DNA from 4 places in the Hymenobacter jejuensis genome. Region 4 is predicted to be linked to each of the others. Evidence: riboswitches for the same ligand, from Rfam matches in the RefSeq annotation. Region 4 holds a riboswitch; each other region holds the start of a gene.
What was found. A riboswitch is a leader RNA that binds a small molecule or an ion and turns the genes downstream of it on or off. The one in region 4 is predicted to bind S-adenosylmethionine.

Region 1 (7,627 bases), 2.4 Mb from region 4:
CACCCTTTCTGCTTAATAAAGAAGGCATTACGCTCGGCAAATCATTGGCGTACGTGATGGCAACGGCCATGCTCGACAATTTGTATTATGTCATCATGGTACCGCTGGTGGTGTGGGTAGCCGGCGACGCCTTATATCCGCACGAGGCACTGCAAGGCGGGTTGGTGGCTACGTTGCGGGTAGCGTTTGTGGTGAGCTACGTTTCGGTCACGCTGTACGCCGGCCTGATGCTCTATGCGATTTTTATTAATCCCTTGTCTGTCAAGCGCTTCTTGGTCCGTTTCTTTTCAATTCGGGGGCTGCGGCGCTGGCGGGCCAAAGCGTACCAGCACGGCAACGAGATGGTATGGGCTTCGGCGCAGCTCCGCGGCAACGGTGCGGGCTACTGGCTTCGAGCGGCGCTCTCCACAGCCTTTGTCTGGACGGCTCGCTATGCCGTAATCGGCTGTATCATCGCGGCTTTCGTCAATGTCAACGCCAACGAGTTCGCGCTCATTTTTGGCCGCAACCTTACTTACAAAGTTATTCTGTTGATCGCCATTACACCGGGCGGGGCGGGCATTGCCGAAGGGGCTTTCCCGACGTTCTTCGGCAAATTCATCGGTACGCCCACGATGACCAACTTTATCGTGCTCCTGTACCGCATCGTGACGTATTACATGTACCTCGTGCTCGGGGCCATATTCCTGCCCCGCTGGATTTCACGGGTGTTCGTCAAGCAACCAGCACCCTAATTCACAATTATTTTGACTATAAATAAGTTACAAATCACCTTTCAGAGCACTTAGCCATTAAAAAAAGCCCTTCTGCACTATGCAGAAGGGCTTTTTTTAATGGCTAGAAATTGTATTTTCAATGCTGTTAGTCAGCTTCCAGCATCATCTGCGAGCCATCTGGGGCTTTGAGAGTAATCTCATTTTTGGTCAGATTAACTACGTCAAAGCTCAGGGAATTGGGGCCACCCGCAGGCGTCAACGTGATCTTTTTAGCAGCTTGATCGAAGGTGTAAGTACCCTGCATTGTTTGGGTGGGCGACGACATGTTGAAGTTGCCGTTGGCATAGAAGCGGAGCTCGGTTTTCTTGTCGGCGCTGGTTTGCGCTACTTTATCGCCGGTGGCAGAGGTTTCTTTATCGGTTTTCCAGACTTTGCTATCGGTACCGTAAAGCAGGTTGGTTTCGCCAACTTTATTTTCCTGGCTACAGCTTGCGGTCAGCAAAGCCACCAACACCAGCAAGCTGGCCAAATACCGGAAGGGAGAAAGGGAGGTTTTCATGGGTTCGTTGTAAGGGTTAGGAAGGTGAGCAATATGCTAGTTGATGCCCGCTGGGTGGAGCTCACGGCATCAAACACAGCGCTTCTTACGGCAGCCGCGCCAAAAGAGTTAGCACCCAACTCTTGAGCTTCCGGAACTACAACTTATTCATCCTAAACGCGTAAGCTCCCCTGATGTCGTGGCAATGGTGCACTTGCCCACTGCCCAAGTTTTTCTCTCCTCTCTAATCTAAAGCTTTACACACTATGGGACTGTTTGATTTTCTGAATAAAGGCGAAGAAAAACCTGCTCAACCGGCTAATCAGCCCAACCAGAATGCGGGTAACACCGATTTCTTTGGTGGCAACAGCGCCCAACCTGCCTCTGCTACTACGCAAGGCGACACGTACACTGTCGTAAGTGGTGACTCACTGTCGAAAATTGCCAAAAATCATTATGGCGATGCTGCCAAATGGCACCAGATCTACGAAGCCAACAAAGGTATTATCGGCAGCAATCCCGATCACATCGAGGTAGGCCAAGTGCTTACATTGCCTAAGAGCTAAGCTCTTATTCTCTTACATAACCAGGCAAAAAGGCTGCCTCCAACTGGAGGCAGCCTTTTTGCATATAAGCTATTGATTTTTACCTATTTAGACTGATTCTTCTTTATAAGACACCATGTGTGTAAAGGTTTCGGGCAAGAAGTACGAAGCCACGCAGAATTGCTTAGTAACACTTGAAGAATAACAGCGATTAGGAAGCCAAATCAGCGGCTTACTGAAACCGTTTTTCGGGTCATTAAGCAAAATATTTTTCCTGTGCTTCTGTTCTTTTTTAGCTAAGTAGCTCATAAACTGCCGACTAGGTCGCGCAAAAAATATTGCCCTGGATTTGCGTATGTCAAATCCAGTTGTACATTTGTAGCTACCAACCCGGTACTCCCCCGCTCGCGGCGGGGTAGTTTTCAAAATTTATACAGAAGCGGCGAGAGATCAGGCTCCGTGACCCGCTGGCAACCTTCGACCGCGCGAAAGGTGCCAATTCCTGCCCGGCCCGGCATCCGCCGACGGGGAATATAAGTTGAGTGCCATGCAAAACTCTTTCGCTTTCGCCCTCTCGTACCCATCCGCCACGGCTGCGTTTCTGCACGCCGGTTTGCCAATGGGTTTTCGTGTTTCGGTTGCCGCTGCTCTTAGCCGCGCCGAAGGTGTAGTCATGCGAATGCGAATGTGCCGCTGTTGCACCTGTTGTTGCTAACTCGCTAAGTCGAGTCTAGCCTCCTTTCCTCCCCCTCTGTACTTACCGCAAAACTGCGTCTTGCAGCGTCTTGGTACGCTCTCCGACGGGTTTTTCCTGCCTCAGCGCAACCTTGCGCTCTTGAGGAGCTTCGCCTAAGCCGTCCGTCGCTTACGCCCTGATTTACAGCATCTTTCTCCTTCTGACACTTCCTAATCACAGCCTCTTTATGTCTACGCAAAACCTGCACTTCGAAACCCTCCAAGTACACGCCGGCCAACAACCCGATCCGACTACCGGCTCCCGCGCAGTTCCGATTTATCAGACAACCTCCTACGTCTTCAAAAGCGCAGAACACGGCGCTAACCTCTTCGCCCTTAAGGAGTTCGGCAACATCTACACCCGTTTGATGAACCCAACCACCGACGTGTTTGAGCAGCGTGTAGCTGCCCTCGAAGGCGGCGTAGCAGCGCTAGCAACCAGTTCGGGTCAGGCTGCTCAGTTCATTGCCCTTAACAATATCCTCCAGGCCGGCGACAACTTTGTTAGCTCGTCGTTCCTCTACGGCGGCACTTACAACCAGTTCAAAGTGGCTTTCAAGCGCTTGGGCATTGAGGTTCGCTTTGCCGACGGCGATAATCCCGATCATTTCGAGCAGTTGATCGACGACAAAACCAAGGCGATTTACCTCGAAACCATCGGCAACCCCAGCTTCAGCGTGCCTGATTTTGAGCGCATTGCCGCCATTGCCGAGAAGCACGACCTGCCGCTGGTTGTAGACAATACGTTTGGCGCTGGCGGCTACTTGTTCCGCCCCCTGGAGCACGGCGCGCACATCGTAGTAGAGTCGGCTACCAAATGGATCGGCGGCCACGGTACCAGCATCGGCGGCGTGATCGTGGACGGCGGCAAATACGACTTCGGCAACGGCAAATTTCCGCAGTTTACGGAGCCTTCCGAAGGTTATCATGGCTTGGTTTTCAATGACGTATTCGGCAAAAACGGCCCGTTTGGCAACATTGCCTTCATCATCCGGGCGCGGGTAGAAGGCTTGCGCGACTTTGGGCCGTCCATCAGCCCTTTCAACTCCTTCCAGCTGTTGCAAGGCCTCGAAACCCTGTCGTTGCGCGTCGACCGCACCGTAGAAAATGCACTTCGGGTGGCCACTTGGCTGGAGCAGCATCCGCAGGTCGAGAGCGTGAACTATCCTGGCCTAAAGAGCAGCCCCTATAACGCCTTGGCGCAGAAGTACTTAAAGCGCGGCTTCGGCGGCGTGCTCACCTTCACCATCAAAGGCAGCAAGGAAACGGCCACCAAGTTTATTGATAACCTGAAGCTGGTGAGCCACTTAGCCAACGTGGGCGACGCCAAGACGCTCATTATTCAGCCGTCGGCTACCACGCACCAACAACTCTCCGACGACGAACAGCGCGCCGCTGGTGTAGCGCCTACGCAACTGCGCCTGTCGGTTGGCATCGAGCATTTTGAAGACATCCGTGCCGATCTGGCGCAGGCCTTCGAAGCCGTTCGCAATGAAGCGCCGCTGCAAGCGGAAGAAGTGGGCAGCACGTTGTTGCAGCCCGAAAAAGAACATGCGCAACCCCTGGAAGTGTAAATGAGAGGTTGGGCGGTGGCCGCGGCGACGAGTCGCAACGGTAGCCGCCTTCTTTCGGGAGTTGCCGCATTGCGGATGGCAGAACGGTTTTTTGTGAGAGAGGGAGCCGTTTTGACCATCCTTCAGTAGCCCGGGCTGAACCGGATCGAGGGATCTTTTTGGGTGGGACCGACTGCCTCCGATCCAGCAGGTTCAGCCCGCGGGCTATTGAAAATCCTTGCAAAGCTTATCCCTTGAGCTTCTGCAACACGCATCTACTTTATGGTCGATAGTCAATTTTTCACCTTACCCCATCCTTTAGCGCTCGAAAGTGGCGCCACGCTGCCGCATGTGCAGGTGGCGTACCATACGTATGGCACGCTCAATGCCAACCACGACAATGTGGTGTGGGTATGCCACGCGCTCACCGCCAACTCCAACGTTTTGGAGTGGTGGCCGGGGTTGTTTGGGGAGAATTGTCACTTTGATCCGGCCGAGTACTTTATTGTTTGCGCCAATATTCTGGGTTCATGTTACGGCTCTACAGGCCCCCTAACGCCCGATCCGGCGACTGGCGAGGCGCTTTTCAGCCGGTTTCCGCTGCTCACCGTTCGCGATATGGTGACGGCGCACGAGCAGTTGCGGCAGCATTTGGGAGTTAGAAAAGTTCATACCCTGATCGGGGGCTCGCTCGGCGGCCAACAGGCGCTGGAATGGGCGATTCAGCAACCGGACCTTTTTGGCAACCTGGTAGTGCTAGCGACCAACGCCCAGCATTCGCCCTGGGGCATTGCTTTTAACGAAGCCCAACGACTTGCTATTCAAGCAGATAGCACTTATAACCAAAACACACCTACCGGTGGGCAGCAGGGACTGCGCGCCGCGCGCGCCGTTGCGCTCCTCAGCTACCGCAGCTACGAAGCCTACGGGCTTACCCAAGCCGAAACGATGGACGATACTATCGATGGCTTTCGGGCCAGCTCGTATCAGCAGTACCAGGGCGACAAGCTTGTGGCTCGCTTCAATGCCTATACTTACGTTGCGCTCTCCAAAACCATGGACACGCACAACGTAGGTCGCAGCCGGGGCGGCATTGCCGCGGCGCTGGGCCGGATTCGGGCCCGCACGCTGGTGCTGGGCATCACGTCGGATGTGCTTTTTCCACCCAGCGAGCAGCAGCTACTGGCTCGCCACATTCCGGGTGCGGTGTATGCCGAAATGGATTCGCAGTATGGCCACGACGGCTTCTTGATCGAAACCGACCAAATCACGCATTTTCTGGAGCGCTTTTACGCGCATACCTTCGCCCATTGACAGTTTATAACATATTGATTATAAATTATTTAACAATTTAATCGGATTACTCTTTCTTCATCTATGCCAACTACTAAATCTGCTGACCGCCCTCTTCAAATTGGTCTCATTGGCTTTGGTTGCGTCGGGCAGGGCTTATACGATATCCTGGAAAAGCTGCCGGAACTGAACGCTCACATCCGGCGCATTGCCGTCAAAAACCCAACCAAGGCGCGGCCGCTTCCGCACGATCGTTTCGATTTTCACGCCGACGATCTCTTGCAGGACCCTGAGTTGGACATTCTGGTAGAGGTCATCGACGACCCAACCGAAGCGTTTCGGCTGGTAAGCACGGCCCTGCGCCAAGGCCGCCGCATCGTGACGGCCAACAAGGCGATGGTGGCGCGCCATCTGACGGAGTTGGTGGCATTGCAGCGCGAATTTGGCGGTACGTTGCTGTATGAGGCGGCAGTGTGCGGCAGCATTCCCATCGTCCGGACTCTGGATGCATATTTCAGCCACGAACCGCTCGAATCGGTAAGCGGCATTTTCAACGGCTCTTCGAATTACGTGCTCAGCCGCATGACTGAAGAAGGCTCCGACTACACGCCGGCCTTGGCTGAAGCGCAAGCACTGGGTTTCGCCGAAACCGACCCGACGCTCGACATGGCCGCATTCGACCCGCGCAGCAAAGCCACCATTTTGGCCGCGCACGCCTACGGCTTGCTCCTAGAGCCGGAACAAGTATTAAACCTTGGCATTGAGAACGTTACTGCGCAGGATATCCGTTACGCCGCTGCTTTGGGCCAGAAAATCAAGGTGGTGGCCAGCTTGCAAAAGCTGCCCGACGGGCGCGTAACCGCATTTGTAACGCCGCAATTTGTGGCGGCTACAGCGCCGCTTTACACAGTCGAGCGAGAGTTCAACGGCGTTGTTCTTGAAGCTACGTACGCCGGCACGCAGTTTCTGAGCGGTTGCGGGGCCGGTGGGCACCCAACGGGCTCGGCTGTGCTGGCCGACTTGGTGGCGCTAAGGGCGGGGTTGCGCTACTCCTACGCCAAGCTCACAACTACTGAAAAGTCCACGTACACCACCGATCTTGAAGTGGAAGTATATGTACGTCGGCCCGATGAAGATGCCAGTAACCTACTAACATTCAGCACGATATCACAGGATAACCCAGCCGAAGGCTACGCAGTTGGTTACGTATCCTTGGCGCAGCTCCTCCGTCACCGCGACGCGTTGCGGCGTTCCGGGACCTTTGTGGCGCGCACCGGCAAGATCAGGCTGCTTCAGGCGAAGGCCAACACTATTTCAGAAACGGCGGCCTTAACCGTTTAATCACAACTTGTTGATTAACACATATTTGTGTTTTGACGGTTTTGTGCGCCCCGCCAAGGCTGATTGTTGCGTAGGTTTGCGGCCGTCATTACTGTCGTTTCTTATGCCTACCATGCCCCCCTCGCTTCGCCCTGGCGACCACGTTGCCATTGTTTGTACGGCCCGCAAAGTGTCGCACGAAGAAGTTGCTGCCGCCGTCGATATTCTCCAGGGTTGGGGCTTGAAAGTGGTGTTGGGGGAAAGCGTATCGGCTGAGCACCATCAGTTTGGCGGTTCGGATGAGTTACGCACCCGCGATTTTCAGCGCATGCTAGACGCGCCCGAAATCCGGGCAATTCTGTGCGCCCGCGGCGGTTACGGCACCACCCGCATCATCGACGCAATCGACTTTTCGCGTTTTGCCGCAAGCCCTAAATGGATTGCCGGGTTCAGCGACATCACTGTGCTCAACTGCCATCTGCTGAAGCTGGGCCACGAAAGCATTCACGGGGTGATGCCCTTTATTTTTCACCAATCTGGCGGCGAAGAAGCGCTCGAAAGCTTGCGGCGGGCCTTGTTTGGCGAATCGGTAGCGTACGAGGTTGCGGCGCACCCACTCAACCAATTAGGCACGGCCGAAGGCGAGCTTTTTGGCGGCAACCTCAGCCTGCTCCAAACCATTACGGGCACCGCCTCTGACTGCTCTTACGCCGGCCGCATTCTGTTTTTGGAAGACATCGAGGAATACCTCTACAGCATCGACCGCATGATGGTGCACCTCGAACGCACCGGCAAACTCCGTCAACTCGCCGGCCTGATCGTGGGCCACTTTACCAATCCGCAGGACAATGCCGTCCCGTTTGGCCAGACGCCCTACGAAATCATCGACACGTATGCCCGCAAGTACAATTTTCCGGTTGCCTACGG
Region 2 (7,627 bases), 710 kb from region 4:
CCTGTTTTACAATAGCCTGATAATCATATAGTTAAATAAACAGGCCCGGTAGGGGCTGAAGTGGCGCGATAGTTTGCGTTGCTTCAGCCCCTACCTTGCTTATAGACCGCAGCACCAGACAGTTATGCTCAAACGCTACTCCTCCTTTTTGCTCCTGACCGCGCTGGCCATGAGCTTGGCCGTGTCTTCGCAGGCCCAGGTAAAAGCTTTACGTTTTGGCCGGTTAGTCGACGGCCGCGGACACGTCTTGCAGGATGCCGTTGTGCTGGTAGAAGGCGAACGAATAGTGAAGGTAGGAACGGGCGCCAGCGCCGTACCGGCCAATGCGCAAGTCGTTGATCTGCGGGCATATACCGCTATTCCGGGAATGATCGACGCGCATACCCACATGACGTTTTACTGGGACAAAACGCCAGGTTCGCGGCCGTGGGCTCAGCTTGGCAGCCTGGGGCCGGCCGTGACGGTGTTTTTGGCGCAGGAAAACGCCAAAAAGACGCTCGAAACCGGCGTTACGACCGTCCGCGACCTGGGCTCTTTCGACAACATGGACTTGGCCATGCGCGACCTCATCAACCGGGGCGCCATGGTGGGCCCACGCATGTTTGTGGCTGATTATGGGCTGCACATCAACAGCTCGCCTTACAAACCCGGCGCCACCCCCGATCCCGGCCAGGCCGACGGCGTGGAGCAAGTGCAACGCGTGGCCCGGCAGCAACTCGCCTCGGGTGCCGACTGGATCAAAATGTACGGGTCTACGGGCAGCGACCAAGATGTAACCGGCTTTCAGACATTCACTTACGAAGAGATGAAAGCTGCCGCCGACGTTGCGCATAAAGCCGGCAAACGTATTGCCATTCACACCTACGGCCCCGATGGCGCCCGCGACGCCGTGCGCGCCGGCGCCAACACCGTGGAGCACGCCACCGACATGGACAAAGCCACCATCGCCGACATGGCCCGCCGCGGCACGATCTACGTCCCTACTGTCGATCACAACCGGTATTATGTGGCTCACAAAGAGGAATTTGGCTACGATTCGGCCGTCGTCAACCGCCTGAACAAGTACATCGCCCGCAACTTCGAAACGCTGCGGCAAGCCGTGAAAGCCAAGGTCAAAATCGGGATGGGCTCGGATGCGGTCTTTACCGGCTTTGGCGAAAACACCCGCGAGCTGGAGTGGTTTGTGAAAGCCGGCATGACGCCGGCCCAAGCCCTTGCCACCGCCACTACCACGGGCGCCGAGATGCTGGGCCTCGAAAAGAGCCTGGGCGCCATTGCCCCGGGCTACTACGCCGATATTGTGGCCGTCGCCGGCGATCCGCTCACCGACATCAACGTGGTTATCAACGGTGTCAAATGGGTAATGAAAGGCGGCCAAGTCGTTGTTGACAAGACGCCTGCCGCTTCTTCAGCAAAATGATATAAGTTGATTTCGGTCAATAGGTTACTTAAAAGAACTTCCGTTTGCCTTTTAATCAGACTGGCCCGACAAGCGCTACTTCAGTAGCGCTTGTCGGGCCAGTCTGATTTGAGCTTAGACGCTGGTGTTACATTGTTGATTTACCAGCGCTGGACACCGTAAAATCAACTTCTGTATTCTCCCACAGCATCGAGACCTTGCCTGATTTGTCGAGGTTGATGGTGAAGACTTCCGTGGGTTGAGCGGTTTTCTTGGGCTTTACTTTAACGCGCAGGGCATCCTGGGCAGCATCGTATTTGAAGGCGCCCCACTGGTCGGCGGTCTTGTTGAAAATGACCGTCCACTCGGTTTCGCCGGGGATGGTAAACAAGGCGTATTTGCCCGCGGGCAGCGCCTGGCCTTCAATCTTGACGTCTTTGCTCGTCTCAAACGTAGTGGCTTCGTTGGCGCCAGTGCGCCACACCTTGCCGTAAGGCTCCAGTCCGCCAAAAATCTTGCGGCCCTTCATCGAGGGGCGGCTGTAGTCGATGCTGACGTTGGCAGCACCCACCATCGCCGACACCTTAGCGGGCGGACTGGGGCGCTTGCTTTTGTCTTCCGGCGCCTTGGTCGTCTGGGTTTGGGTGGTTGTCGTTTGGGTAGTGCTGGTTTGGGCGTGGCTCTGCACGGAGCCCAGCAGCAGCGCCGCCGAGAAAGCAGCCAGCCATAATTTTGCGGTTCGGTTTTTCATGCGCGTGGTGGGGTAAGGTTTGAGATGAGCTAATGAAGCAACGCAACGCTTCTTTTGTTGCTGAAAGTATCTGATTTTCTTCACTTTTGCTCGCGTCGCCACTGCTGGGCGGGTCGCTGAACGCCGATGTTGGAAACTTTCCGGACGGCAACGGGTAATACCAGGCAATCAGCACTCATTCGGGCGCGGGAGTGCCGGTTAGTGGCTACCGCGTTTCTAATCCCTTCCTTTCATGGCAGCAAAACTTTTCAGCCCCCTGCGCCTGCGCGGGCTTGAGCTTAAAAACCGCATTGTAGTGTCGCCGATGTGCGAATATTCCAGTCAGGATGGCTTTGCCAACGACTGGCATCTTGTCCATTTGGGCAGCCGGGCCGTGGGCGGCGCCGGACTTATTATTTTCGAAGCCACGGCCGTGTCGCCGGAGGGGCGCATCACCCCCGACGACCTCGGCATCTGGAAAGACGAGCACATTGAAATGCTCAAACGGATCACGTCCTTTATCGAATCGCAGGGCTCGGTGGCAGGCGTGCAATTGGCCCACGCGGGCCGCAAGGCCAGCACCAGCAGCCCGTGGAAAGGCGGCGTGAAAGTACCGGAAGACCAAGGCGGCTGGCAAACCGTCGCGCCCAGCGCCCTTCCGTTTTCCGATGCGTATCCCATGCCAGTGGCGCTCGACGAAGCGGGCATCCAGAAGGTGCTCGACGACTTCCGGGCCGCGACGAAACGGTGTTTACAGGCGGGGTTTAAAGTCATTGAGATACATGCCGCCCACGGCTATCTGCTGCACGAGTTCTTTTCGCCCCTGAGCAACCAGCGCACCGACCAATACGGCGGCTCGTTTGAAAACCGCATCCGGTTGCTGCTGGAAGTCGTGGCAGCGGTGCGTGAAATATGGCCCACCGACCACCCGCTGTTCGTGCGCATCTCGGCCACCGACTGGACTGAAGGCGGCTGGTCCATCGAGGATTCCGTTGCGCTTGCCAACGTCTTGAAAACCAAAGATGTCGACTTGATCGATGCCTCTACCGGCGGCAACGTACCCAATGCCCGCATTCCGGTCGGCCCCGGCTACCAGGTGGAATTTGCCGCCCGCATCCGGCAGGAAACCGGCATCCCGACCGGAGCGGTTGGCATCATCACCGACGCCCAGCAAGCTGAAACCATCCTGGAGAACAACCAAGCCGATCTGATCATCATGGCCCGCGAGTTTCTGCGCGACCCGTATTTCCCGCTTCACGCGGCCCAGGAACTCGGCGCGGACGTGCCGTGGCCCGTGCAATACGAACGGGCCAAGCGCCATAAGTAACTGACTACAAATCACTTAACAACTTAAATCAGTCATCACTTCGCTAAACGTCCGTCCTTCTCCTGCTGTGCTCAGAAGGCTGGGCGTTTGTTTAATAGCGAGCAAACATATTTCTTGCGAGTCGCAGTAACAGCAAAAGCATCTTAGCCTCAGCGATAATTATTGCATTGAAGCTTCAAATCCTATTTCACATGGAAGAATTTTTATCTGCACCAGAAATTAAAAGAGTTAAATTTTTAGGGCTTTATCAAGCCTTAAGCGGCGCTTTAGGTATATTTATAACAATTTGGGCACTGGCTCAGACAGAAATAATCACTGGAATTGTTCTCGCAATGATCATTACAATGCTAAGTTTTTATTCTTTTTCTATTTATGCGGGCAAATTATTAATAAATGATAGATACGAAGGGCTTCTGATTTCAATGATCAATCAATCGATTCAGATTCTCAATCTTTCGTTTGCGGGAATGTCATATAAATTTGTATCAGGTTCGGCTTTCTTTATTAATCTAGATTTAACAAAAAGCTTATCAATAAAATTTGAATTTAATTTCCCTACTTTCCTTTTGAGTTATAATAGAAACTATGAATTATCTGTTTTCGGCGTAAATATTGTTGCGATTATTCTGCTGTTATCCCTTAATAAAATAAGAGAAGGAATAAAGGAAAAACGTCAGCTTCAAGTTGCTCAATCAGCTTTGTAATTTCCACAATACGGTCGAGCTTTAGGATTTCCTATTTGCATGGTAAGCTGTCGACGACCATCTTTGCAACCATAACGTCAAAACCCGGTTTTTTCGGGGATGCTTTATACAGAAGAAGGGAGAGATCAGGCTCTGTGAACTTCTAGCAACCTACCTTGAGCTAAGGTGCTAATTCCTGCCTAAAATTGTTTAGGAACTATAAACCAGCGCTTTACATGCAAACCCCAGCGGTTTTTTCAGTTGCCTCTCCCCTCGCCCGAACCCAACACGCGTTGTTCGGCGGAGACTTCTTCGTTCCTACAGCTTCCTGTTGCTGTTGTTGCTAACTCTGCCATTCCAGCGTCGGTTGGTGTAGCACAGGCTCCTCTTTACAATTGCTAAGCAGCACGGACTGAGCCTTTTGTGGCCCTTTGCCCCGCACAGGTTGCAGCCAAAACCAGCGCCCGACAAAACTTTCCCGCTGGGAATTTCCTTTTACTCCTTTCGATACGAATTCTTTTATTTATCTAACTAATTGACAATCAGTTAGTTAGATAAATACTCTCCTGTAATTTCTCAGATTACCAACTACCTATATGTCCACTTACTCTTCCGAAAAGCCGATTGGCATTTATTACGAGCATCCTGAGTGGTTTAAGCCGCTGTTTGCCGAGCTCGACCGTCGGGGCATTGCCTACGAAAAGATTGATGCCGCCTACCATATGTTCGACCCTTCCGAAGAGGAAAGCCGCTACAGCTTGGTGGTCAACCGGATGAGCTCGTCAGCTTACCTGCGCGATCATGGGCAGGGCATCTTCCATACGGCAGGCTTCATGACGCATCTCGAGCGGTTGGGCGTGCGCGTAATCAACGGAACGGTAGCGTCGAGCATCGAAACCAACAAGGCTCGCCAACTCTCGCTTTTGACGCAGCTGGGACTGAAATATCCCAAATCGCGGGTGGTAAACCACGTTTCGCGCATTCCGGATGCGGCGGCTGAGTTGCAGTTCCCGCTGGTAGTGAAGGTAAACATCGGCGGCAGCGGCGCGGGCATCATCCGCTTCGACACGCCGGAAGGCTTGCAGCAGGCCGTGGAAGCCGGCAGCATTGATCTGGGCATCGACCAAACGGCTCTGGTACAGGAGTTTGTGGCGCCGCGCGGCGGTCACATCACCCGTGTAGAAACCTTGGATGGCAAGTTCCTCTACGCCATGAAGGTGTTCACGACGGGTGAAAGCTTCAACCTCTGCCCTGCCGAAATCTGCCAGATTCCAGACGAGATCACCGAAGGCGACTTCTGCCTTACCGAAGCGCCCAAGAAAGGCATTCAGGTGGAAGCCACCACGCCGCCCGCCGAAGTAATTGAGGCCGTGGAGCGTTTGGTAGCCGCGGCTAAAATCGACGTGGGCGGCATCGAATACCTCGTAGACGACCGCAACGGCGACGTGCTGTTCTACGACATCAATGCCCTCTCCAACTTCGTAGCCGACGCCGTAAACGTGGTGGGTTTTGACCCGTACGCCCGCTTTGTGGACTACTTGGAGCAAGAACTGGCTAAGAAGTCGGAATCTCAACTCGCCACCCAAGAAGCTTAGAATCATGCAGTTCGGATATTGGCTTCCCATATTTGGCGGTTGGTTGCGCAACGTGCCCGACGAAGGCATGAGCACTTCCTGGGACTACGTGCGCCAGCTGGCCCAGCGCAGCGAAGAGTGGGGCTATAGCCTCACGCTCATCGCGGAGCTTTACTTAAACGACATCAAAGGCCAAGAGGCGCCGGCCCTGGAAGCCTGGTCGACGGCGGCAGCGCTGGCGGCGGTGACGAAGGAGTTGGAAATCATGGTGGCCGTGCGGCCTACTTTCCATAACCCCGCGTTGCTGGCCAAGCAAGCCGCCAACATCGACCTGATCGCGCCGGGTCGCTTGTCGCTGAACGTGGTGTCGTCGTGGTGGCGCGACGAGGCGACCAAGTACGGGCTGCACTTCGAGGAGCACGACGATCGCTATGCCCGCACCAAGGAGTGGCTCGACGTACTGACCGGCGTGTGGGAAAAAGACCATTTCACCTACGAAGGCAAGTACTACAACGTCACCGACAACGTACTGCAGCCCAAGCCGGCCAAAAAGCCTTTCCTGTACGCCGGTGGCGAATCGGAAGCGGCTAAAAACCTGATTACCACCCAGTGCGACGGGTACGTGATGCACGGCGACTCACCCGAGCAGATCGGCAAGCGCATCGCCGACATGCGCCGCCGCCGCGAGGAAAAAGGCTTGCCGCCCATGAAGTTTGGCGTGGCCGGCTACTCCATCGTGCGCAACTCGGAACAGGAAGTAAAGCAGGAACTCGACCGCATCACCAACGTGCAGGCTTCGGCGGCTGGCTACGGCAACTACCAGCAGTGGCTGGCGGGCACGCAACTAGAGCAGCAAGTGTCCTTGCAGGATTACTCGGTGTCGAACCGCGGCCTGCGCACCGGCCTTACCGGCACGCCCGCCCAAATCCAGGATCGCATCGCGGCCTTTGAAGAAGTGGGCGTTGATTTCTTCCTGCTCCAGACCAGCCCGCAACTGGAGGAAATGCAGCGGTTCTCGGAAGAGATTATCAATGTATTAGCTTAAGTATTTCATAATCAGATACTTACAAAAAAGCCCCGACTGCTATAGCAGTCGGGGCTTTTTTGTGGAGCTCGAATGGGGTAAGGTCATTCCGCCAAGCCGAAATTCTTCTGCGTCATCGCCAGATACGCTTCGTCGGTCATGTTGGCTTTGGCGCCCAGCACCTGTTGCGCATCGGCACCGGCGATGTAGCGCAATTGGCTCGAGCCGTCGGTGGCGGCGGTGTAGATTACTTCGGCGATCTGCTCGGCGGTGGAAGCATTGCCGCTGCGGCTGCTGAAGGCATTGAGCACGCTGCGTACCTGCCCGGCGTAGGGGTTGGAGTCGTCGGCGGGGTCGATGGTCATTTGGAGCGAGCGGGTGGCAAAATCGGTGGCTACGCCTCCGGGAGCCACTACTTTCACCTGAATGCCGAACGGTGCCAGCTCAAACCACAGCGACTCCGAGAAGCCGTCGAGCCCGAATTTGGTGGCGTGGTACAGCGAATTCATCGGAAATGCCGTGCGCCCGCCTACCGATGTGATGTTGATGATAACACCTGATTTTTGCGCCCGCATAAACGGCAACGCGGCCCGCGTGACCGCAAACACCCCGAAAACGTTGGTCGCAAACTGCGTCTGAATCTGCGCATCAGTAGCCGCCTCGAAGGGCCCAACCAGGCCGTAGCCGGCGTTGTTTACGAGCACATCGAGACTGCCGAAATCCTGGTGGGCCTGCGCTATTACGCGGGTTACGGCCGCGCCATCAGTTACGTCGAGCGCGTACACGCGCACACTAGGCAGGTCGTCGAATTTCGCGTCGGCGGGGTTGCGCATGGTGGCGGCTACCTGCCAGCCGTGCTGGGCAAAAAGGCGCACGCACGCCGCGCCGAT
Region 3 (7,627 bases), 860 kb from region 4:
TGAATGCGGCCCGCGTAGCCGCGGTAATCGTGCAGCTCTTCGGTCTGCGGCCGGATCACGTATTGCACCTGAAAACGCGGCTCATGCGGGTTGGCATCCGCCGTAGAAGGCACGCTTTCCAAGTGTTCCAGCAGGCTTGGCCCCTTGTACCACGACAGCTTGCGCGACCGCTTCACGATGTTGTCGCCGTGCAGCGCGCTCACCGGAATAGCCACGATGTGGGGCAGCTTGAGGTGGTCGGCAATGGCGGCGTAATCGGCGACAATCTGTTGAAACACAGCCTCATCGTGGCCGACCAAGTCCATTTTATTTACGGCCAGCACAAAGTGCCGAATGCCGAGCAGCGCGGCCACCAGCGTATGCCGGCGCGTCTGCTCCACCACGCCCTGACGCGCATCGACGAGTACGATGGCGAGGTCGGCGTTTGAGGCGCCCGTGACCATGTTGCGGGTATATTGCACGTGGCCCGGCGCGTCGGTAATGATGAATTTGCGGCGCGGCGTGGTGAAGTATTTATGGGCTACGTCGATGGTAATGCCCTGCTCGCGCTCGGCCTTCAGGCCGTCGGTGAGCAGCGCCAGATCCACGTTGCCGGTGCTGGTTTGGCGTTTTTCCAACGTCGCCAGCACGTCCAGCGACACCGAATCGCTATCGTAGAGCAGGCGGCCGATAAGGGTGCTTTTGCCGTCGTCGACGCTGCCGCAGGTGATGAATCGGAGTAAGTCCATGGGAGTATGGGGGCTGCGCCGGGGCGCAATTAGTCGGGAGAATTAGTTTTAATCTTATTTCTAAGTAATTGATAATCAATTACTTAGAAATAGCCGTTGCGCTTGCGATCTTCCATGCCGGTTTCCGAGATGGTGTCGTCGAGGCGGGTGGCGCCGCGCTCGCTCACTTTGGCTTGCAGCAAATCCAGGATGATGTCGTCCACGGTGTCGGCTTCGCTTTCCACGGCGGCGGTGCAGGTCGAGTCGCCCACGGTACGGAAGCGCACGCGGCGGCTCACGATTTCGTCGGTGTCGTCGAGGCGCAGGTGCTCGGTAAGGCCCAGCAATTGGCCGCTGGGCAGCACTACGCACGTGCGCTCGTGTGCGAAATAGATGTTGGGCAGCTCGATTTTTTCGCGCTGGATATAATTCCACACGTCCAACTCGGTCCAGTTGGAAATGGGGAACACGCGCACGTTTTCGCCCTTCTGGATGCGGCCGTTGTAGATGTTCCAGAGCTCCGGGCGTTGCCGGCGCGGGTCCCACTGACCGAACTCGTCGCGTACGCTGAAAATGCGCTCTTTCGCCCGCGCTTTTTCTTCGTCGCGGCGCGCCCCGCCGATGCAGGCGTCAAACTCAAACTCTTCGATCACGTCGAGCAACGTGTAGGTTTGCAAGGGATTACGGCTCGGAAACTTGCCGCCGGGCTCGCGCAGGCCGCGCTGCTTAATGGTGTCTTCCACGCTGCGAACGATCAATTTTTCGCCCAGGCTCGCGGCCAGCTGATCGCGGAAAGCCAGCACCTCAGGGAAGTTATGACCCGTGTCGATGTGCACCAGCGGGAACGGAAACTTGCCCGGCCGGAAGGCTTTTTCGGCCAAGCGAGTTAAGGCAATCGAATCTTTGCCGCCCGAAAACAGCAGAGCGGGTCGTTCAAATTGGCCGGCTACTTCCCGCAGAATGTGAATGGCTTCTGCTTCGAGGCGGTCTAAGTAGTCGAGATGAATTGTACTCATAATCAGTACTATGGGTCTGCCCAGGTAGGGGCCGATTTGGCGAATGAGATAACGGTGGCAGGTGCTTAAGCAAGCAGTTTTTCGACTACTGGGTCGCGGCCTTCGTGGGCGGCGGTGCTGTGCAGGCCGCACTCTTTGGCGGCCTGTTCTTCCCACCACCAGCGGCCGGCCCGAAAATCCTCGCCCGGCTTGATGGCGCGGGTGCAGGGCGCGCACCCAATGCTGACGAAGCCTTGCTGGTGCAGCGGGTTGAATGGGATGCTGTGTTCGCGCACGTACTCCCAGGCTTCGTCCCAGGTCCAGTCGAACAGCGGGTGTACTTTGATGAGCTGGTGCCCGGCATCCCACTCCACGGCGTGCATGTTTTGCCGGTTCGGCGATTGCTCGGCCCGAATGCCGGTCAGCCACACGCGCTGCCCGGCCAAGGCGCGGCCCAGCGGCTCGACTTTGCGGATGTGGCAGCACTCTTTGCGGGCTTCGATGCTCTCGTAGAAGCTATTGGGACCTTTTTGCTGAACCAAATGCTCGATGCTTTCGCGCTGTGGCGCATATACTTCAATGGGCTTTTGGTAGCGCAATAGCGTCTTGTTCCAGGTAGAATAGGTCTCCTGGAAATTGCGGCCCGTATCGAGCGTAAACACCCGAATGGGCAGGTTGTGGCTGAAAATCAGGTGGGTAAGAATCTGGTCTTCTAGGCCAAAGGAGGTCGAGAAAGCGACTTTATCAGGAAAATGGTCGGCGATGAGCTCCAACGTGTCCGTCACGGATTGCCCAGCCAAACGGTGGCGCAGGTCTTCGACCAGCCCTTCGAGTGCTACTTGCATGAGAGGAGTGAAATAGGATTTTTCCGAACGGAAAAGCAGAGAATAGAGGGGGCTGGCGCACAGACTGCCGCAAACCGAGTAGCCTATGTCTGTGACGATAGAGCCCGGTGCTGGAAGGCTGCCGGCGAGGGGGAGTTACCGTTGATCAGGCAACCGCAGGAAAGGGAAAAGAGAAGGGGACTACGCTTCAGCAACCCATGCTAGCCGCAGCCATACAGGTGGCTGGGCGCGCCATGCAACAACACCCATGCTGTACAGCAACGAGGTTGGCGAAGTAGGCGCGGAGGTTGGAGACAGTAGCCACGGTAACTTGTTTTTATATGATCAGGACTTGGCACCGTTCCCGATGGGTATCGGTTGGTTGCCGGCGCTTCGTCGAGCCTGTCTCTCCACGCCTCTGTATAAAAACAACTCTTTGATCAGAAAGAATTGATGCAGCAAATGTAAACTAAGCTTTTTGATAAAAACAAACGCGTATAGGATTCGGGCTTAGCATAAAAGGCTTTTACAGTGAAGAATCCACGAGAAAATAGCTATTAAATAAAATGAAATAACACATTGATAATCAACATGTTGTAATTAAATATCAATCGTTTGCGATCAGTGGGTGTTTTGTTGGTAAATAATCGCTTAGGATGCAAGAAAATTTTTGAAAAAAGTTGCAACGATGAGCGCAGCTATTATAAAAACAGCATCAATTTCATCCTATCGGAATGCTTGAAAAGCAAAACAGCGTCCAAAAACCGAGGCTTTTGGACGCTGTTTTACAAGATGTTAGAGCAGAAATTATTCAAAAGTGCCCAGCGAAACGACGTAATCTTTGCTGCCATCCGTTACCCACGAATCGAGTTGGGCGGGATCCTTCATCTGCTGACCGCGGCTGCGCGGCACGACCACATAGCCGCATTTCACGTCGGGGAGGGCCGACATATCGCTCCACAGCTTTTCGATCTGCGCGACGGGGTAAATGTCCTCCTGGCCGTGGCCCCAGCGGTATTTCACATCTTTGATCGTGACGTACGTGGGGATGCGCTGGGCCACGCTGCGCACGGCTTTGGCCAACAGTGCCTCGTCGCCATTTTGCACATCTTGGCGGCTCAGGCCAAACAGCTTCAGTAGCGGATCGACCTGAATCCAGGTGGTCATGGAGTTGTAGTAGCTTAGGGCCAACTCGTCTTCTTCGCGGGGCTGGGCGAGGCCTTCCAGCAGCCGAACATGGCCATTGACGCGTGCCAATCCGCCACCACGGTCTTCGATGCGGCGCGGCACTACTTCGAAAGTTAGGGCATTGCCAGAAGCCAAATGGTAGCCCAGCACGGCCGCGTGCACATCCGCGCCCAGCGTGTCGATGTTGTGCAGCATGATGGTTTCGACCTGCGGCTGCTCGCGCAGGAGCTGAGCCAGCGTACCGTTGCGCAGCAAATTGGACACCTCGTACCAGTGCCCCAGCGGCGAAAAGCGCTGAGCGGCAATGTTATCCACGTAGTCGGTGCCTTCGCCCTTCGCCTTGGCCCAGTTGATCATGCTGCTGCGCACGGCATCGCGGACTTTCTGCTTGTTTTCGTCGAGCGTTTCCTGCGGCATTTCTTCCCACATAAAGCGCAAATCGCGCTCTGTGGGCACAAAACGCTGCCCAATGGAGCGGCCTGCCGACAGGAAAACCTTGCCGCCGTAACCATAATTCCGGGTGTGCGCCAGCTGCTTACGGATGGGCTCGTGGGTGAGGTAGCTGGTAGCTACCACGTGCGGAATGTCGGTTTGGTAGTGCTCAGCCACGCGCCGCGTTTTGGCCAAATGAATCTCCAAAAAGCTGCGGTGCACGCCGTTGATTTCCACAAACGGGTTGAGCGCTTTGATCACGCCCGCACCTTTGGTCCAACGGCTGCCCACGCCGGCGGCTAGGCTCATCACGGCTACTTTGCCGGCCCGAATTGCGGCTTCGCCAGCTTGAGTATATTCTTGTGTGTCAGATAGTTGGGTAATGTCTGTGGGCTGCACGTCTTCGATGGAAGTTTCAGCGGCTAAGCGGTTGCGCGACAAGCCAATGCGACCTTTTTGCAGTTCCTCGCGGATGTCTTCGTGCTGAATGTAGTCGAAGCCATTTTCGCGCTTGATGCGGTCGGCCTTCTCGTTTTCGACGCTGCGGTTGCCCTGTGCCGTGGGGTCCGACACCTTGAACAGGTTGCTGACGATGGTGCGCAGCAGCGGGTAGGCCAGGTTGTTCTGCTCGCAATACGTGGTGAAAAAGTCAATTTCGGCCCGGCGGATGTAAGAAATGGTCTCTGGGTCTTTCTTCACCAATTGCGACACATGGATGGCGTAATACTGCTCTGGCATCAGCGCTTCATTGCCTTGGTGCAGCGTGCCCCACGAGCCTTTCGGGTTGATGCGCCAATTGTATACCACCGGCTCCATGGCAAAGGGCAGTGAATCAGATAGTTCCTGCTTGGTACTGCGCAGTAGTTCCAGCACCCGCAGCTTGTACTCCTCGTAGCGCGCGGGGTTCACAAACATGCCCATGCCGCCACCCGACATGCCGCCCAGCATCAGGAAACCGTAGTAGTCGGAGCCGAATTCCTTCTTGGCGCGGGCAATGATTTGCTCCGTGAAATACGTTGACGCCCAAGGGATTATGGTTTTGATGGGGCCGGCGAAGTTGCGGGCCGTGTTGGCGCCCAACTTCTGAACGTCGCCATCTTTAATGGCCGCCAGGATGTTGTCGAAGATCTCGTTGGTTTGCTGCCGGGCCTGCGTTTCCTGCTCGCCGCGGAGCAAGTATTTTTCCGTCACCATCTCCAGAATGGGGCCGACGTTGGACGCCATGCCCCCGTGCATCAGCACCAGCGAATTCATGATTTTCTCGCCGATTTCGGGGTGCACTTCTTCGCCTTCCAGCACGCGGTGACGCGGCAGCAGCGTGCCCCGGCTGATGTTGAACTCCGGATCGCCTTCCTGCGCAAACGTGCCCTGAATGGCTTTGATGCCCGGCCACACGCCGCCCGAATCCTGCCAGCCGCCGCCTGAGCCGCCGATCCATTCTCCCAGAATGGCGCGCGACGCCACTAATCGGCGCTCGCTTTCGTCGAGGCCGCCGGTCAAGTTTTTGGTCTGGCCGGTGGCGCGCATCAGCAGGCTAATAATCGAGCCGAGCAGGTTGGTGGAAACTGCAAAGCGCGAGCCCTTCGGAATGTCGTTGACCTTGGTAACCAGTTCAATGCCCATGCCCGGTGCCACGATGCGCGCCAAAATATCGGGCAACGACTGGTTGGTGCCTTCGAAGGAAGGCGGAATCAGGCCCGAAGCGATCACGCCGGCTTTCACCAAGCTCAGGTAGTCGTTGCCGAAGTTGAACAGGTCGGCCAAATCGTGCACGTCCTTGGTGGTGTTCAGGTCGATGCTGGTCAGGCGCAGCACGGGGTCTGGGATGACGCGCACGTAGGCGTGCAGCGGCGGCAGAATGTCCTTGTCGCGGCCGAAAACGCCCAAATCAATCGACAGATTGATCACGCGGGCGCCTTCCGGATAATCCATGCCCAGGAAGAAAATATCCGACCAGCCGCTGTGCGTCAGGTCCATACGCACGGAGGTGTGCTCGTGCAGAATGGGATAGAAGAGCGAGCTGTCGGTGCGCTGCAACAGCGCCGGGTGAATGCGAATGGGGTGTTCTTCCTGGTGCCCCACGCGGAACATCCACTGGTTGCCCTTGCTGGAACGCACGCTTTTGCGCACTTGGTCGGCCAAAATTTGGAACGACAAATGGTGGTAGCTATCGGCCAAAGCGCTGAACAACGTAGCGTTGGGGCCGTGCGCGTCTAGCTCGCCCAAGAACGTGCTGATGGCGTGCTCAAAGCGTCGGGCCAGCAAATCCTCGAAACCGGCGTACGGAATTTTGCCCACGGCCGGCACGTCTTTCGACTCAGTCAGGAAGAAGCGAAAACCGGCGTAGAGAAACAGAATCGCCCGAACCTTATCGTACAGATTAGGTGTGGCCTTCCGAAACTGATCAAGCTCGCGCAGGTGCTGCAACAGATCTTTCGCCGACAGCCCGCGGCTGAGCTCGTAAAACGAGCGGTTGCGTTTGGCCGGCTCCGTAGCGACTATAGTTTCTACAAAAACATTCATTAGATAGGGTTTCCGGGGTTGGGGCCGCACCTGCCGAGCAGAAGCAAAGCAGGGGAGGCAAGGAGAAAATCCGGTTATTTTGCTTTGCGGTTGTTGGCTTCGGCCAGCAGCTCGACCATGGTGGTCAGGGTTTCGTCATGGGCCTCGCCGGCCAGGCCTAGGGCAATCTGGGCGCGCAACAGGCCGTGTTTGCGGCTCAAGTCGTAGCGGTTGCCTTTCACTTCCAGGGCCAGGTATTTTTCCGTTTCGGCGAGCTCTTGCAAGGCCGGCGTCAGCAACACGTTCGTGCCTCCTTGCGCCAAGTGCTTCTGTAGAATGCCGAAAATGGCGGGTGTTAGCACATGCATGCCGAAAAAGCACAGATAATAGCCGGCCCGTAAGCCCGGCGTTTGCAACTCCAACTCGGCGGTGCTCAACGAAGGTTTCTCAATAATCTTATCTATCTGATAGATACCTACTTGGCTGGGCAAGTGCTTGCCCGTAAGCGTGCCGTACCGGCCGATTTGGTGCTCAATAGTTGGGTTGACGGCCGACACCGCGCATTCTTCCTGCGCTGCGAGCGCGAGCAACTGGGCCGCGCAACGCTGCCCGGGCAAATCCGAAACGTAGAGGTAATCGCCGAGCAGGAGCAGAAATGGCTCGTCGCCTACAAACTCGCGGGCGCAATACACGGCGTGGCCGTAGCCAAGCGCCTCGCGCTGCTCCGCAAACTGCAATCGGCTCAGGAGATGGTCGATTTTTTCGGCTTCCTCTTTCGCCCAATCAATGTCTTGGTAGGACTTCAACAGGTTATCGCGCAGCGAAGTAAAGGCCGCTGTGTAGCGCTCGCCGTCGCCTGGAGCGCACACCACGCACAGTTCCTCGATGCCGCTGCTGAAGGCTTCTTCTGCCACAATCTGAATCACGGGCTTGTGCAAGCCGTCGACGTCGATTACGGGAAGCAAGGCTTTCTGAATGG
Region 4 (7,627 bases):
GCGCCTTTAACTACACCTTTGCCGGCGTTAGTGGCGTCGGCGCCCACGTTTTTGGCGCTCTGCCCAACTTCCACGCCACCACCTTTGGCGGCTGCCTCTTCTTTATGGCCGGTTGCTAGGTCAGCGCCCTGCGACACACGCGATTCGGCTTTGTCAAACGATTTGAAGGCGGCGTATTTGAGCTTTTCTTTCGAGATTTCCAGTTTATCAGAGCCGCTAACGTCTTTTTTGATCTCGTCGTATTTTGCGTCCATGGCCCGCCACTCAGCGTTGATGTTGCGCCAGTCGGCGATCTCGTAGCGGTCCTCGTTGGCCTTAATCATCTTCACAAAGTTCTCGTAGGTGCTACGCGCATTAGCCGCAGTCATGCTGGCCGCCGGGTTGCTGAGCTTGTAGTATTTGCCCGTTTCGGCTGGCGCGTTGTCACTGCTGCTGGTCTTGGTAGTAGTTGTGGTGGTAGTTTTGACTGCGCTGGGCCGGTTACGCCATGCCACGTCGCGCTTGTCGTAGGCGGTGGTGTAGCGGGTGCGCAACTGCTCGATTTCCTGGCGGCGGTTGTTGTCGTATTGGTCAGCGTATTTGTCAACGGCAGCCACTTTCGAGTCAAATTTCGACTTCATCTGGGTGGTTTCGTTGTTGTAAGCCTCTTCCGTTTCGTCGCCCACGCTATCGGCTTTTGCTTCCGCGTTCGACACGAAGGTTTTGAAATCGTTATAGGCTTTATCGCTTTCTTGCGAGGTCTCTTTTTTCTGGTTTGGCGTACATCCCAGTTGGGTAACAGTCAAGCCGCCTACTGCCAGCAGCGCTGTTAACGCATTGATAGTTAGGATCTTTTTAAGCATCGCAACAAGGGTTTAATTTCATAAACGAAATATCCGCTTGCGAATATTTTTCTCTAACTAACGACGCCAAGCAAGCGCAGGTTGCGGAGCAGGTTGCGTTAGCAGCGCTTCCAACAGGCCGTTTATTTTTGAAGCATATCCGTAGCCGTCCTTACTTTGACTGTCACCGCCACACCCATCCAACTGCTCGATCTTGCGGCTCAGCACGCCGTTATTCAGCCAGAACTTGATGCGGCCCTAGGTAAGGTGATGCGCGAAGCAGCGTTCATTCAAGGTGCTGACGTTGAACAATTTGCCGAGGAACTGAGCCGGTATCTCGGTGGCCCGCATGTGATTCCGTGTGGCAACGGTACCGATGCCCTGCAATTGGCACTGATGAGTCTCCGTCTTACGCCGGGCGCCGAAGTCATTGTGCCAGCTTTTACGTATGTGGCTACTATTGAGACAGTTGCAATACTAGGCTTGCGGCCGGTGGTAGTCGATGTGCGGCCCGATACGTTTGGCCTCGACCCGGTGGCGGTGGCTGCGGCACTCACGCCGCGTACGGGTGCGGTCATCGTTGCGCACCTGTTTGGGCAATGTGCTGATGTAGAGGGGTTGTTGCAAATTGCTGATATTCAGAGTATTGTATTAATAGAAGATAACGCGCAATCCCTTGGCGCGACCTACACCTTTGCCGATGGTAGGCAAATGCAGGCCGGCGCGGTGGGCGCGGTGGGAACGACGTCGTTTTTTCCCTCCAAAAACCTTGGTGCCTTCGGCGACGGTGGCGCGCTTTTCACCCGCGACCCCGACCGTGCCACGTACCTGCGCCAACTCTCCAACCACGGCCAGACCCGCAAATACCACCACGAGCACATCGGCCTCAACTCCCGTCTCGATACACTGCAAGCCGCCCTGCTGCGCGTAAAGCTCCGATACTTAGCCACTTGGACGGCTGCCCGGCAGCGCATCGCGGCCCACTATGATGCTGCGCTTGCTGATGTTGCCGGCCTGCATACACCTGCCCGCGACCCCCGCAGCACGCATGTTTTTCACCAATACACTCTCACCCTTGAAAATGAGCAGCGCCGCAACCAACTCCGGCAGCATTTGCTCTCGCAAGGTGTACCCAGCGCTATCTATTACCCGTTGCCCGTGCACTTGCAGCCCGCTTATCATTATTTGAACTACAAAGCCGGCCAATTCCCAGTAGCCGAAAAGTTGTCCCGTTCGGTGTTGTCTCTGCCCATGCATCCTATGTTGACGAACGATCAGGTAGAGTATATTGTGGATATAATACGCCGCTTTTAAGTGCCTATTGTTTGGAAATCAAAGCATTACATCAAGCCGAGAGTAATAAGCTTATGCCGCCGATCCGCTTCGTCATCTGTGGGGTAGGACACATTGGCCGTCGGCATGCTGCTTTGGTTTCTCGCCACGAACGGGCACAGCTGGTGGGCATTGTCGACGTGCGCGCAGAGCTACGACCAGAATTGGGAGCAGAATTTGGGGTGCCGTTTTTCAATTCTTTAGACGCCTTTTTTGCTTCCGAGATAGCCGCGGATGTCCTGACCGTGGCAACTCCCAATAACCTGCACGCACCCCAAGCCATTGCGGGGTTGCACCACGGCTTGCACGTCGTTGTTGAAAAGCCGATTGCTCTTCAATATATTGATGCTGAGGATATTGTGTATACAGCGCAGCAAACAGGCCAGTTGGTGTTTGGGGTAATGCAGAACCGGTACTCGCCCCCGGCCGCTTGGCTCAAGCAAGTCTACAACGAAAGCCGACTCGGTCAGATTTACCTCGTCCAGATCAACTGCTTTTGGAACCGTGATGCGCGTTATTATCGTCCTGGCGGCTGGCGCGGCACCCAGGCCCAGGACGGCGGCACACTCTTCACGCAGTTCAGCCACTTCATCGATTTGTTGTACTGGGTTTTTGGCGATGTTACCAACCTACAGGCTCGTTTTCGAGACTTCAACCATCAGGGCATCACGGAGTTTGAAGACAGTGGCCTCGTTACTTTTGACTTGGTGCGCGGAGGTTCGGGCACGCTTCAATACAGCACCGCGGTCTGGGACCGTAACCTCGAAAGCTCCATCACGGTGATTGCCGAGCACGGCAGCCTCAAAATCGGAGGGCAGTACCTGGATCAAGTCGAATATTGCCACCTACGCGACTACACGTTACCTGCGTTGCCCCCCACCAATCCGGCGAACGAATATGGGGCGTACAAAGGGAGCGCTGCCAACCACGCGCAAGTAATTGATAATGTGATAGATGTGATTCAGCATGGGGCCGCTGTTACAACCAATGCGCAGGAAGGCGCGAAAGTGGTAGAGATCATTGAGCGGATATATCGGTTGAGATAGTTTGGGCGAGTTCGGCGCTTGTTGCGGAAGTCGTGCCGGGGGAAAGAATAGATCGACCCCTGAATCTTTTAGCCAGAATAGATGTAAAGAATTGAGCCTGTAGGTTTTATTCTGCGTATCTATATACTATGACTTCCTACGAACAGCTAGCTTATGCGGAGCTGCGGACGTGGCAAGAACAGATGCAGCGACCGCCCTCATACCTCAACCGCTTCACGCGACGGGTACAGATGCGCCTTAATGCCTGGCTGCCTGAGCGCTTGCATGAAGCCATCACAGTCACTATCAAGCAGATGGTGCGCGGTGTGCTGTACGGCTCTTCGTACCTCACGCGCCGGCCCACTGCCGATGCCTCGCTGGAAGAGCGTGAAAAGTCGGTTCGCTGCCGCGTGCGATCCTACCGCAACACGGCTTCGGCCGAAGGAGCCGTAACAGGCGCGGGCGGCTTCCTGCTGGGGCTGGCCGATTTTCCGTTGCTGTTAGGCCTCAAAATCAAGCTGTTATTTGACGTGGCGTCGCTGTACGGATACGATGTGCGCGACTACACCGAACGCTTGTACTTACTGCATGTGTTTCAGCTGGCCTTTTCGAGCCAGCACACCCGCAACGAAGTGTACCACCGCGTAGTCAATTGGGAAGAGTATCGCCACCAGCTGCCCACCGATGTGCAAGCTTTTGACTGGCGCACTTTCCAGCAAGAGTATCGCGACTACATCGATCTGGCAAAGATGGCCCAGCTGATGCCCTTCATTGGGGCAGCAGTAGGAGCGGTAGCTAATTACCGCCTGATCGAGCAGCTTGGCGAAACCGCCATGAACTGCTTCCGCATGCGGCGCTTTCTCGAGTCGGATGCTGCTGTACCCGCCGAAAGGGCCGCCTGACAGATCGCATTTGGTAATGCAAAGTTGCGGTACGTACCTTTGCGGCATCAATTCTTTCCCCATCAAAGGATTGTTTTTATACCGAGGCGTGGAGAGACAGGCTCTATGAAACGCCGGCAACCCTCGGGCCATCCGAAACGGTGCCAAGTCCTGACCATATAAAAACAAGTTGCCGTGGCTTTTTCCAACAACCTTGCTGCCCCGTTCCTGTTGTGCGCTCGTACGGCTGCTGGCTCCGTTCTGATAACGGCTGATCGTGCCTGCTGCAGCTTCGCATTTGGTTGTTGTTGCTGATTGTTTTTCGGTACTGCCGCAGCTTGTGGCTCCTAATTGAGTCAGAACTTATATTCGTATATAAGACCTTGATAATCAAGTGCTTATATACGAATCAGTAAAGTGATTCTGGTATAGCCAAGCTGCGTAGTCCACAGCCTTTTTTCCCGTTTCTATCGTGATAAGCCGGCCGGTGGCCCGCCTTGTCCGAACCGTATTGTATGTTAAAAAAATCATTGGAACTTCTGCGGCAGGAAGCTGCCGAAACCGGCTCTCATACTCTCAAACGCAGCTTAGGTGGCCTCAACCTGATTGCCATCGGCATCGGGGTAATCATTGGGGCGGGGCTTTTTTCGCTCACCGGCATTGCAGCCGCCAACCACTCCGGACCGGCCGTCACGCTGTCGTTTGTGGTGGCGGCCATTGGCTGCGCCTTTTCGGCTTTGTGCTATGCCGAGTTTGCCTCTATGGTGCCCGTGGCGGGTTCTGCTTATACCTACGCGTATGCCACTCTGGGTGAGCTATTTGCCTGGATCATCGGCTGGGATTTGGTGCTCGAATACTCTGTGGGTGCCGCGACTGTGGCCATCAGCTGGTCGCAGTACTTGGTGCGCTTTCTGGCCAAATACGACCTTCACATGCCGGCGCAGCTCGTGCTTTCGCCCTTCGAAAAAGTTACGCTGGCCGACGGCTCGGTGGTGTCGGGTTTTATCAACTTGCCCGCCATCCTGATCGTGCTCTTCATCACGGCCATCATCATTCGTGGTACGCAAGGCTCGGCCGTTTACAACGGCATTGTGGTGGCCCTGAAGCTCTCAGTAGTGGCCGTGTTTATCGTGCTAGGCTGGCAGTACATCAACCCAGCCAACTACCATCCTTATATTCCGGCCAACACAGGCCACTTTGGCGAGTTTGGTTGGAGCGGCATTTTACGGGGTGCCGGGGTGGTGTTTTTCGTGTTTATCGGCTTCGACATCGTAGCCACCATGGCACAGGAAACGAAGAATCCGCAGCGCAACATGCCCATCGGCATCATCGGCTCGCTGGTGATCTGCACGATTTTGTTTGTGCTGTTCGGGCACGTCATGACGGGTCTGGCCAATTACACGGAGTTCAAAAACAGCGCGGCGCCGGTGGCCATTGCCATCGAAAAGACGCCTTATGCCTGGCTCAGCCAAGCCATCATTATCGCCATTCTGATTGGGTATACCTCCGTGATTCTGGTCGATTTGCTGGGCCAGTCGCGGGTGTTTTTTACCATGTCGCGCGATGGGCTGCTACCCGGCGTTTTCTCCCAGATTCATCCGCGCTTCCAGACGCCGCACAAGTCCAATCTGCTGCTGGGCGTGTTTATTAGCCTGTTTGCCGGGCTGGTGCCCATCAGTGTCGTCGGCGAAATGACGAGCATCGGCACGTTGCTGGCCTTTGTGATGGTGTGCATTGGCATCTTGATTTTGCGCAAGCGCGAGCCTAACACGCCGCGCCCGTTCCGCACGCCGTGGGTGCCGCTGGTGCCGATCTTGGGCATCCTAACCTGCTTAGTGATGATGCTGTCATTGCCCGCCGACACTTGGATTCGTCTGTTTGTGTGGCTGGCCATTGGATTAGCGATCTACTTCGGCTATGGCAAGAAAAACAGCAAGCTGCGGCAAGGCATTCAGGCTGAAGCGCAACCCGCCCCGCAAGAGGTTATTAGTTGATATGAAATTGCTTATAACAAAAGAGCCGGCGCATTGCGCCGGCTCTTTTGTTATAAGCAATTCAGGAGTAAAAACCAATTCCGCCGCTTGGCGCTGTGGCTGCTATGCTATTTTGGGGTATATAACAATTTGGCAATCAGGCCAGTCCAGCCGGTTTGGTGGCTGGCACCTAGGCCTTTGCCGTTGTCGCCGTGGAAGTACTCGTGGAACAGAAGGTAGTCGCGGAAATGCGGGTCCTTTTGCAGCAGCTTGTACTTGCCAAACGCGGGTCGTTGGCCTTTTTTATTGCGAACAAACAGCTTGGTCAGGCGTTCGGAGAGGGCCGCGGCGATTTCTTTAAGGGTGCTGAACTGCCCCGAGCCCGTCGGATATTCTACTTCGAAAGTATCGCCGTAGTAAAAATGGAAACGCTGTAACGACTCGATTATCAAGTAGTTAATCGGGAACCAGATGGGGCCGCGCCAGTTGGAGTTGCCGCCAAACAAATCCGAAACCGACTCGCCGGGGTCGTAGCGCACCGAGAAATCCATCTCGGGGGTTTCGTACACGTACGGATGCTCGAGGTGGTAGCGCGAGAGGGCGCGCACGCCGTATTCGGAGAGAAATTCGGACTCGTCGAGCATGCGGTGAAGGAGCTTTTTCATGCGGTGCCCGCGGAGCAGGGAAAGCAAGTGCCGCTCGCCCTTGCCCGGTTCCTGCCACCGCGACACCAACTCGGCCAAATGAGGCCGGTTGTCCAGAAACCACTTCAGCCGGTACTCAAATTCAGGCATGGCCGCCAGCATTTCGTCGTCGAGTACTTCCACCGCAAACAGCGGAATCAGACCTACGATAGAGCGTACTTTCAAGTGAATGCGCTCATCGTCAGGGGTATGCAGCACGTCGTAAAAGAATTCGTCTTCTTCATCCCACAGGTTGTAGGCTTCATCGCCCACCTTGGTCATGGCCTCGGCGATGTAGAGAAAGTGCTCGAAAAACTTGCTAGCCATGTCCTGATAAACTGGGTTGGTTTTGGCCAGCTCCAGCGCAATACGCATCAGGTTGAGGGCGTACATCGCCACCCAACTCGTGCCGTCGGCTTGCTCGATGTAACCACCGGTCGGCAGGGGCGCGCTGCGGTCGAATACGCCGATGTTGTCAAGGCCCAAGAATCCGCCCTCGAAAATGTTGCGGTTATCCTTGTCTTTGCGATTGACCCACCACGTAAAATTGAGCAGCAGCCGATGGAAAACGGCTTCCAGAAAGGCAATGTCGCCTTGGCCGTTGTTCTGCTTCTGGTCCATCTGGTAGACGCGCCACGTAGCCCAGGCGTGTACTGGCGGGTTTACGTCGGCTAGGTGCCACTCATAGGCCGGCAACTGGCCGTTGGGGTGCATGTACCAGTCGCGCGTGAGCAGAAGGAGTTGCTTTTTGGCAAACTCGGGGTCGAGCATGGCCAACGGAATGCAGTGAAAGGCCAGATCCCAGGCGGCGTACCACGGGTATTCCCACTTATCCGGCATCGAGATGATGTCGGCGTTGCGCAGGTGGCGCCAGTTGCTGTTGCGGCCCTTCTGGCGCTGCGGCGGCGGCGT

Region 1: another riboswitch for S-adenosylmethionine. It lies ahead of FHG12_RS11195 (O-acetylhomoserine aminocarboxypropyltransferase/cysteine synthase family protein); the one in region 4 lies ahead of FHG12_RS00240 (amino acid permease).
Region 2: another riboswitch for S-adenosylmethionine. It lies ahead of FHG12_RS18320 (ATP-grasp domain-containing protein); the one in region 4 lies ahead of FHG12_RS00240 (amino acid permease).
Region 3: another riboswitch for S-adenosylmethionine. It lies ahead of FHG12_RS17670 (phosphoadenylyl-sulfate reductase); the one in region 4 lies ahead of FHG12_RS00240 (amino acid permease).

The regions. Positions count from the first base shown of each region.
Region 1 is NZ_CP040896.1:2,716,698-2,724,324, reverse strand. It holds gene FHG12_RS11210 (lysylphosphatidylglycerol synthase transmembrane domain-containing protein) at 1-734, shown strand, start outside; gene FHG12_RS11205 (copper resistance protein NlpE) at 862-1,275, opposite strand; gene FHG12_RS11200 (LysM peptidoglycan-binding domain-containing protein) at 1,521-1,820, shown strand; SAM riboswitch class I at 2,226-2,339, shown strand; gene FHG12_RS11195 (O-acetylhomoserine aminocarboxypropyltransferase/cysteine synthase family protein) at 2,723-4,108, shown strand; gene metX (homoserine O-acetyltransferase MetX) at 4,370-5,401, shown strand; gene FHG12_RS11185 (homoserine dehydrogenase) at 5,465-6,721, shown strand; gene FHG12_RS11180 (S66 peptidase family protein) at 6,834-7,627, shown strand, end outside.
Region 2 is NZ_CP040896.1:4,453,982-4,461,608, reverse strand. It holds gene FHG12_RS18345 (CocE/NonD family hydrolase) at 1-15, shown strand, start outside; gene FHG12_RS18340 (metal-dependent hydrolase family protein) at 125-1,420, shown strand; gene FHG12_RS18335 (DUF2911 domain-containing protein) at 1,548-2,150, opposite strand; gene namA (NADPH dehydrogenase NamA) at 2,383-3,456, shown strand; gene FHG12_RS18325 (hypothetical protein) at 3,648-4,160, shown strand; SAM riboswitch class I at 4,262-4,365, shown strand; gene FHG12_RS18320 (ATP-grasp domain-containing protein) at 4,736-5,734, shown strand; gene FHG12_RS18315 (LLM class flavin-dependent oxidoreductase) at 5,739-6,758, shown strand; gene FHG12_RS18310 (SDR family oxidoreductase) at 6,842-7,627, opposite strand, start outside.
Region 3 is NZ_CP040896.1:4,300,224-4,307,850, forward strand. It holds gene FHG12_RS17660 (sulfate adenylyltransferase subunit 1) at 1-728, opposite strand, end outside; gene cysD (sulfate adenylyltransferase subunit CysD) at 812-1,723, opposite strand; gene FHG12_RS17670 (phosphoadenylyl-sulfate reductase) at 1,789-2,547, opposite strand; SAM riboswitch class I at 2,861-2,955, opposite strand; gene FHG12_RS17675 (UTP--glucose-1-phosphate uridylyltransferase) at 3,334-6,669, opposite strand; gene FHG12_RS17680 (UTP--glucose-1-phosphate uridylyltransferase) at 6,744-7,627, opposite strand, start outside.
Region 4 is NZ_CP040896.1:77,368-84,994, reverse strand. It holds gene FHG12_RS00260 (DUF6565 domain-containing protein) at 1-842, opposite strand, end outside; gene FHG12_RS00255 (DegT/DnrJ/EryC1/StrS family aminotransferase) at 999-2,135, shown strand; gene FHG12_RS00250 (Gfo/Idh/MocA family protein) at 2,189-3,199, shown strand; gene FHG12_RS00245 (EcsC family protein) at 3,328-4,080, shown strand; SAM riboswitch class I at 4,154-4,245, shown strand; gene FHG12_RS00240 (amino acid permease) at 4,575-6,053, shown strand; gene FHG12_RS00235 (MGH1-like glycoside hydrolase domain-containing protein) at 6,161-7,627, opposite strand, start outside.